Linked DNA regions of Granulosicoccus antarcticus IMCC3135. The protein of the gene in region 2 interacts with the protein of the main gene of each other region in a pairwise test. Links are inferred from orthologs where the notes say so. Each region holds a gene or a part of one and is shown on either strand. Other genes may lie near its edges.

What was found. Proteins that work in one complex are often made in the same cells at the same time.
Region 1: the proteins of IMCC3135_RS07010 (region 2) and rlmB interact in binary tests that used the Escherichia coli proteins (3 or more experiments, as listed by UniProt). The link is inferred for Granulosicoccus antarcticus IMCC3135 from one-to-one orthologs.

The regions. Positions count from the first base shown.
Region 1 is NZ_CP018632.1:5,694,015-5,697,621, forward strand. The notes cover bases 765-3,607. They hold rlmB (23S rRNA (guanosine(2251)-2'-O)-methyltransferase RlmB), read right to left. Parts: upstream 2,641-3,607; coding sequence 1,888-2,640; downstream 765-1,887. Other genes in these bases: IMCC3135_RS24725 (hypothetical protein), read right to left, coding at 765-795; rpsR (30S ribosomal protein S18), read right to left, coding at 1,084-1,308; rpsF (30S ribosomal protein S6), read right to left, coding at 1,328-1,753; rnr (ribonuclease R), read right to left, coding at 2,646-3,607. Also shown: more of IMCC3135_RS24725, read right to left, coding at 1-764. UniProt on the Escherichia coli protein: Specifically methylates the ribose of guanosine 2251 in 23S rRNA.
Region 2 is NZ_CP018632.1:1,626,024-1,631,539, reverse strand. Bases 1,191-4,153 are described here. They hold IMCC3135_RS07010 (NAD(P)H-hydrate dehydratase), read right to left. Parts: upstream 3,489-4,153; coding sequence 1,893-3,488; downstream 1,191-1,892. Other genes in these bases: IMCC3135_RS07005 (3-hydroxyacyl-CoA dehydrogenase/enoyl-CoA hydratase family protein), read right to left, coding at 3,500-4,153; IMCC3135_RS07015 (hypothetical protein), read left to right, coding at 1,191-1,866. In the rest of the region: IMCC3135_RS33940 (DUF3592 domain-containing protein), read left to right, coding at 1-347; IMCC3135_RS07020 (HIT family protein), read left to right, coding at 386-784; more of IMCC3135_RS07015, read left to right, coding at 1,165-1,190; more of IMCC3135_RS07005, read right to left, coding at 4,154-5,516. UniProt on the Escherichia coli protein: Bifunctional enzyme that catalyzes the epimerization of the S- and R-forms of NAD(P)HX and the dehydration of the S-form of NAD(P)HX at the expense of ADP, which is converted to AMP.

The sequences.
Region 1 (3,607 bases), 4.1 Mb from region 2 along the record:
CGGTAGCAATAACAGCACGTATATTCCGTGCAGCCAGTATCGATGCATACCGCGTAGTTTGACCAACGCGTGAGTCACGGCCAGTCCTTGAACAAAAAATACATAAATCACGATCATCGCTATGGCACTAGCCAAGGACCCGCTCGCGAAGAAACACATCAGAACCACCAACACACCGATGAGAGCTGCATTGAACCCCAGTGAAAGCTCATGGAATTCTTTCTGAAACCCACCCGGATTGAACAAACGTGCCTGCCAGGAGCGTGCAAAAAACAAAGCTCCCAGTGCGATACAAAAAATCGACTCACCGAGCACTCCTGTCAGCATCTGAGCCACAACATCGATGAGTGCCTCTTTCTGCTCGGCACTCAGCGCTGCGGATGATTCGCCCTGCTCCATGACGACAGCACCCAGCACCTTGGATGATTCGCCCTGCTCCAAGGCAGCGGCGCCTGAGCTACCGTACTGAGACTTCCAGAATTCAGCACTGTCGCCGGTTATCATCGTCAATCCAACGACAACGAAGACACAACACAGGCCAATTGACAGAATTGCCTTATCCAATCCGGCATTTCTAGCCAGCACCATCGCTGCCAATATTGTTGCCAATATCGCCGGCAACCAGAGAAGAGTGGGTACCAGTGGTATCAGATTCGTTGATTGATTCAGCACCATGGACACCACAATCAATAGAACCAGACACCCGCCTGCTACCTGCAACACCGCGCTTTCACCTCGTCTTAAAACAACAAAGGCTAGCACTGCAGCACTGGCAACCAGACAGATCATAGTCACAAGACTGCTGAGCACCAAAAGACCTAATGAGAGACCAGCCCCCATAAGGACAGGTAACCACAGTGCAGATAACAATAATGCAGCAGCCAGTCCCGTAGCGATAAAAGGGCCACGATCAGCAATTTTCGCTAGACCTATCAACTGCTCGAACCCCTATCGCAACGTTCTATCAAATTTGCCCCAGACGGGCCAGATTCAGTTCTTGAGAAATATCGACAGCTCACCCTGGAATGGGAGAACTGTCAGAAATGAATTTACCTAGCCTTAATCCGGCAACAAAAAACCTACTCAGTGTTGGTCAGTGTAAGGCAGCAAGGCAACGTAACGTGCCCGCTTGATGGCAGTTGCCAATTGACGCTGGTAACGAGCTTTAGTACCTGTAATACGGCTAGGTACAATCTTTCCAGTTTCAGTGACAAAACCCTTGAGCAGTTCAAGGTCTTTGTAATCGATTTCAGTGATGCCTTCGGCAGTGAAACGGCAATATTTACGACGACGGAAATAACGTGACATTTAAATTCTCCTGGCTAAATCAGTCAGCGGCTGCTGCGGGCGCTGCGGGTGCTGCTGCTGGTTCAGCATCAGAGCTTGAATCATCATCACCCGTGCGGGTACGACGCTCTTCATCACCACGTGACTCATCTTTCTTGATCAGATGCGACGCTTCAACAACTGCATTATCTTGCAGAAGAACCATATGACGAATAACTGCGTCATTAAATTTGAACGCGCTGGTGAGTTCGTCAAGAGCCTGCTGACCACACTCGATATTCAACAGTGTGTAGTGGGCTTTGTAGATCTTGTTGATTGGGTAGGCAAGCTGCCGACGGCCCCAATCTTCCTGACGGTGAATAACACCGTCTTGAGCTTCAATGATGCCACGATATCTTTCGATCATCGCAGGCACCTGCTCACTCTGGTCAGGATGGACCAGAAACACTATTTCGTAATGACGCATTATTGCTCCCTATGGGATTACGCCCGACGATACGCAGTGTTGCGAAAGTCTGGACGAGGAAGTTGGCCTTGCCGATTGACAAAGCCTTTCGAGTATAACTTTATTTTTTAGTTTCGACAATCACCGGCAAAACTTCAATCTCTTTGTCTCACAACCTCAAACAGACTGATTCCGGCGGCCACTGACACATTCAGACTGCTAACCGCCCCTTTCATCGGTAATTTGTAAAGCTGGTCACAACGTTCACGCGTCAGACGCCGCATTCCACGGCCCTCTGCGCCCATGACAAGAGCGACATGCCCGGTCAGATCGAGCTCAAACAGACTTTCACTGGCCTCGCCCGCCGCCCCGTAAACCCAAATTCCAGCATCCTGCAGCTCGCCTAGAGCACGCTGCAAGTTTGTAACCTGAAACAAAGGCACCGTTTCAGCAGCTCCGGAGGCTACTTTGCGCACCACTGGAGTCAGACCGACACTGTTATCGGCAGGAACAACCACCGCATCCACACCTGCCGCATCAGCACTACGCAGGCAAGCGCCCAGGTTATGTGGATCCTGAACCTCATCAAGCACCAGAATCAGCAGATTTTCTGTTCGCGGCCCAGCCAGGAGCTGCTGGACAAACGCCTGCAGATCCTCCCTGACGCCGCTGGAGGTAGTCCGCAACAGAGCAACTACCCCCTGATGCTGCACATCTGAAACCAGCTCATTGAGCATGGATCGATTGACTTCCCGCGTTTCTATGGCGTGCTTACTTGCCAGAGCTTGCAGATCCCGAAGCCGTGTATCGCGCCGATCCTTCTGCACATACAGACACTCGATCTCACTGGCCGAGCTCTTCAACGCAGCCTTGACACTATGCAAGCCACCTACATATGAGCGATTCATGGAAATCAGCTCGAAGAACCGGGCTTCTTACCCGAGCGTTTTTTCGCGGCGACTTTCGACACAGCTGCTTTCTTGGCCGTGACTTTCCTGGCTGTCACTTTTGATACAGCGATTTTTTTGGCGGTTACCTTCGTCACTGCAATCTTTTTAGCGATCGCTTTCTTGCCTACCGATTTTTTGGATATGGACTTGGAGGCCACAGCTTTCTTTGCAATTGCTTTCTTTGCTACTGGCTTGCTGGCGACGGCCTTCTTTGCAACGGCCTTCTTTGCAACGGCTTTCTTTGCAACGGCTTTCTTTGCAACTGGCTTGCTGGCGGCGATCTTCTTACTGCTTACTTTTTTACCGATTGCCTTTTTACTGCTTATCTTGTTGCTGCCTGTTTTTTTCGCTGCAACCTTGCCTGCCGCCGGACGAGTCACTGCTGGTACTGCCGCTGCGATCTTTTTACTCACAACCTTGGTAGCCGTCTTTTTGGCCGCCACTTTTTTCGCCACCGCTTTGCCAACGGCCGCTTTTGGGGCCACTACCCGAGTAGCAGCTACCTTTTTGGCGCTCACTTTTGCAGATGCCTTTTTAGCGACAACCTTGCTGACTACCGCTTTTTTCGCAACAGCTTTCTTTGCTACCGCTTTCTCGGCAACAGCTTTCTTGGCTACCGCTTTCTTCACTATTGCCTTCTTGCTCACCGCCTTTTTGGCAATTGCTTTCTTAGCCAACGCCGGCTTGACAGCAGTCTTGCTTGAAGTGGACGCTATGGTTGCCGCTTTCTTGGCAACTGCTTTCTTGGCTACAGCCTTTTTGGCGACAACCTTGCCAACCGCTGGCTGGCTTACCGACGCCTTCTTGCGAACGATGGCCTTTTTCTTCGCGGCAACCTTGCTGACAACCGGCTCCTGAGCAACCACATCCCTTGCAACAGTCTTGTTGCGCAAGGCTTTGCCGCTCGCAACCTTCTTCACTGCGT
Region 2 (5,516 bases):
AACATTATTCTTCAAGATTGGCATTTGTGGAGGACTCCGTCGCCCGACTCGCTACGGTCGTTCAACAACAACCGGTGGCTCGCCTCGATAGTCAGGAGGTTCAATCCCTTGTCGAATACACCGATGAAAACGGCACCTCGCATCAAGCTTTGACCAATATAAGTAGTTACCCCGCGCCGTTTGCCATCGGGGAGCAAGTCGACATTCTTGTGGACAAGAACGATCCGGTAAATATCCGGGTTGACTCCTTTGCAGGGACATGGCTCGAAGTCACCTTCTACCTAATTCCAGGCCTCCTGGCACTCACAGGCGGGCTTGTCATGCTGCAACGCAGTCGCAAGCGCTAAGCGCATTCATTTACCAGAACCCATACCCGAGAACAAGCATGAGTATTCACCCCAGAATTCTGGCTGATACGCTGGAGGTTTGCACAACGACCAGCGCCCATATACGCCTGATGAATGACAGCCGTTGGCCATGGCTCATTCTTCTTCCCGTACAGGATGGGATTGAGGAATTGCACGACCTGACGCATCAACAACGCGACGGTTTCATGGCGGATGTCAATCAGGTGAGCCGTGTCGTCCAGCAGGTAACCAGCTGCAAGAGCGTGAACGTAGCCATGTTGGGAAATGTCGTTGCACAGCTTCATTGCCACGTCGTGGCAAGGGATGAAGGTGACCCGAACTGGCCAGCGCCGGTATGGGGTTTTGGCTCATCGGTAGCTTATGGGGCAAAACCTGCAGAGACTCTGATGCGTGCCGTGATCAAATCCTTTCGCTGACAGTCAGAAGTGACCAAAACTTGCACTAGTTCAAGCTTCAATAGTATAAAAGGTTAGTAACCTGTCTCTTCATTGCAAAAAAGCAATCGATACGAAACGGGGAAAAGTATTATTTTTCTTTTATATCAATAGCTTATAAAATATAATTATCATGACAGCCCATGCCTTCCAAATCAGGAAAACCATATTGATGTCACAAAGCAGCCGCGTAAATGATATTGATAATGGCAATGCGCTGAATTCGCAACTCGCTAAGTTGACCGAATAGCAGTCACAGCGACTATGCTTGATGGAAATATGTTTCAAGACAGACAACGCCAACTGACGTTGAATCGCCCTATTCCGCCAAGATTTCCCAACAACATTACATCCCTCTGCTTGTGAATTTCTCAGCCCAGACTGGCTCGACAACAACACTTCTGTGCTCGGTACTGGCCCTGCTGCTGTCCGTTATGGGGCAACCCGTCATGGCAACAGACCCCATTCCCGTCATGGATGCTTCACTCTCAGCCGCGTTCTATTCCGACAGTTCCTGCCTGCTGACCATTGATTCCAACGCGCAGCCAGGCAAAACGATCATTGACGCCGATGTGGATAATGATGGCTCACGCATGCTGATTCATTGTGATACCGATGACGGGCGTCGTCTGACACTTCTGGCACGCGGCGACTCACTGAATGTCTCTCAGCTTGTACCGCTACTGACTCGAGAGGAAATCGAAGAAGGCGAGTTGGGCATGATTGCCTGGCTGACCCGCAGTGGAGTGCACTACGCTGATGACTCGGTGCCCAGGCGTTATGTTATCGCAGGCAGCGTGCTCCTGAGAAAGTCCCCACCGTTACAGGTAGCTGGCAACGCACTGCACAGCCAGCGTCACGCCTTTGGCCGTGTCACCGGCATGCTGGAGCCGCTGCTCAGATCCAGAAGCGTCTCTATTTCAGAGGCCCTGCCGGTGAAAACACAAGACATCGGTTCGGCAGACGATCCATCAGAAGAAACTGATGAAAAACCACCCCGGAATCAGGATAAAGACAAAGACCAGAACCAGAGTGAGACTGAGTACCAGGAACAGGACGACTGAGCCGCCCCCTCACAGCAGGCGTCAATTCAACGTTTCACCAGCTCTGTTTCACCAAAGCCCTTCTTGTTAACAGGGCTCAGAGCATGGACAACCTGCGGCAAGCGCGTTGCCAGGTGTTCAGCACTCATCGGGTAGCCCAGCTCCATGGCGGCCTGACCATGCATCCACACACCAGCACAGGCGGCTTCAAAAGCGCTCATGCCCTGTGCCGACAGTGAGGCAATCACTCCTGCCAGTACATCTCCGGCGCCAGCAGTAGCCAGCCAGGGAGGTGCATTGGCATTAATCGCACTACGCCCATCAGGTGCTGCAATAACCGTATCTGCACCCTTGAAGACAACCACCGCCTTCACCAGCCTGGCAGCAGCACAAGCCAGATGTAACCTGGAGCGTGGCTGAACCTGATCATTACCATCAGATAGCTCACCAAACAAGCGCTCAAACTCTCCGGTGTGAGGCGTGAGTATCGCCGTGTATCTTGCAGCAAGCAACGCTTCAAAAAGCTGCTCTCTGTCACTCGTGTTCGTCCAGCATGACAATGCATCGGCATCCAGTACGCAGTGCTTGTCAGCCTGCAATGCAGCAAGACTACAACCGCGCGTCGCAGCATCAACGCCATTACCTGGCCCGACGATAACCGTATTGATTCGCTGGTCCTGCAAAATGAGCTGCCACTGGGAAATGTTGTCACACGGTTTGAGCATGACCGCAGTCAGGTGTGCAGCGTTGACCGACAAGGCCTCGTTGCTGCTGGCCAGAGTCACCAGACCAGCCCCACACTCCAGAGCCGTCTGTGCACTCAAACGAGACGCTCCAGTGGACTGTAGGGGCCCACTGCGCACCAGCACATGCCCACGATCGAATTTGTGGCCCTCCTGACCAAGAACAGGCAAAGCCGGCAGAAAGAAGTCAGGCTCGTTCAGAACGCACAAGGGCCAATCGGGGTTCAGCTGTGCTTTGCTCAAACCGATCTGAGCAAGAGTTTTGCGACCACACAACTCTCGACCCGGATATAGAAAATGTGCAGGCTTATGGAGAAAGAAAGTGACTGTCGTATCGGCTTTGATACACACGCCATCGACGCCATGTGTATTGCCATTCAGTCCACTGGGTACATCCACTGCCAACACCTTGGCGCAAGCCATGTTTACCTGCTCGACCAGCTGCGCCACCAAACCCTGCAAGGGACGTTTCAAGCCAGCGCCGAATAAGGCATCAATGATGACATCGGACTGATCGATCATCTCCCGTAGTTGTTGATCCACTTGCTCCTGCTGCAACGTGTATGCGAAGGTAACACCACGCCACTGAGCAAAAGCTCGATCAGCATCACGGAGTTCGGCCTCATTGCCGGACGCCATGCCTGCTTCGGCCTCTACCAGGAAGCGGACCACAACGACCTGGTAGCCACGGCCCGCCAGCTCTTGCGCCGCAATCGCACCATCTCCGCCGTTGTTACCCGGACCTGCCAACACCAGAAATGTGCCGCTGCGATTCTGCAGCAGTTCGACAGCCGTATCAGCCACTGCCTGACCGGCAGAGCACATGAGCTCAAAGCTGTTGATACCCTGCTCTACGGCAGTAGCATCAACACGCTGCATCTGCGCGGCTGATAACAACATGGTTGTTTGCCCTAATTGCGTACAGCGCCACCTGCATGTAGCAGAGAATAAATGCGAGCGCGTGTCTCAGGTGTCTGAGCAAGCCTGATGAAAGCAGCTCTTTCACGATCATATAAATCCTGCTCGCTGACCTCTACAGACTGACCATCCTCACTGCACATGACACTGGCAATCTGCATGGCAACTGTTTTGTCGTGTGGATAGAAATCACCGCGAGCGACCCCCTCGTCCATGAATGTCCCCATACGCTCGAGAATATCCCCACCGGCCAGTTGGAACTGTGATGCTTCGGGCGCAACGTAACCAGTAGTCAAGGTGTCCAGCATCTGAACGGAACGCTGGTACAGGCGATCACGATTCATGAGAGAGACATCGATCTCGGGGTCAAAATACTGGAGTTTTTGTGCCAGCTGTGGAGACGATGCCATCGCCCCATACCCCAGGTTCATCCATGCCTTCCAGGCAGCCTTCTCCCAGTTTCCCGTCTTCTGATACCAACGCCAGTAGGTTTCCTTGACACCGCCACCGGCGGGCAGAACCCCCACTCCACTTTCGACAAGCCCTACCACGCTATTGCTATGCATGACCCTGGCATCGCAGTGCAGAAGCACTTCGAAACCGCCTCCCAATGCCAGACCCGAGGGTGCGCCCACAACCGGCACCGGGGCATATTTCAAGGCAGCAACGGCGTTTTGAAATCGTGCCAGAAACTCATCGATCCCCTGCCAGTCGCCGGCATCGATAAGTGTCAGAAAAGCATTCAGATCGACTCCAGCTGAATAGTGCTGGGCATCGTTATGCACCAGAATGCCACGCCCATGATCACTCGCAGCCTGCGCCACCATCTGCATCGACTCATCTGTCAGCGCGTTGGCCTTGGAATGAAACTCGATCAGACGATAACCGTTTTCGATGGCAAACACACTAGCCGCACGGTTGCTGTATAGCGGTGCATTGACGCGTCGCTGCATGTGGAAACGGACCACGCCATCTGGCAATGCAATGGGATCCATATCACCGTTGGCATGCCGGACAGTCAGAACATTCTCACTAACGGCATAGAATGGTTTGTCACTACGCAACGATGCGGGAATACTCGCCCCTGTTGCTGACAACAGCTCTATGACCTTGTCTGAACCCAGCGCATCAATCATCTCGAAAGGACCACGAATCCAGTTGAAACCCAGCTTCATGGCATCATCAATATCCTGGGCAGAATCGGTCACCTCTCCCAGCAAACTGGCCGCATATCCGAGTACTCGTCCCAGCACATTCTGGCAGAACTGCGCCTGCACATCGCTACCAGCCACCAGGTCGACAAGCGGCTCACGTTGATCGGCGATAGCCTCTGCTGCCGCCAGAGCCCGCGCGGGCAACTCAGCCATTGCAGGCCGATATTCACCGGTTTCCAGATCTCTGGCCAGACGCTTGCCATCAGAATCACGCCGATAGAAGCCGCCTCCACCTTTATTGCCTGTCAGACCCTGATTCACCATGCCGTTGATCATGTCGCTCTCAGCACCCACCGCATGAAAGGCATCACCCGCAGGCAAAATGCTGCGTAGAGAACGGACGACATCAGCCATCAGATCGATGCCGATCAAATCATACAATCCGAATACGCCCGTCTTGGGAATGCCCATGGGTCGCCCCATCAAGGCATCGGCATACTCGATGGGAAGCTGCAGAGACTGCGCCTCATCAATCCCTGCCTGCAAGGCGAAGACACCGACGCGATTACCGAGAAACCCGGGCGTGTCGTTGCAAGCAACCACGCCTTTGCCCAGCTCACGGTCATTGAAATCAGCCAGCTTCTGCATGACAGCGGCATCGCTGCCACGTACCAGCTCCAGCAATCGCATGTAGCGCACCGGGTTGAAATAATGCGTTATCGCGAACCGACGCCGAAAACTCTCGGGCATGGTTTCCACCAGCAGGCTGATGGGGATGGTCGATGTATTGGAAGTAACAATACAATCTGCCGGTATGACCTCATTGAGTTTCTGATACAACGCCCGTTTGATATCC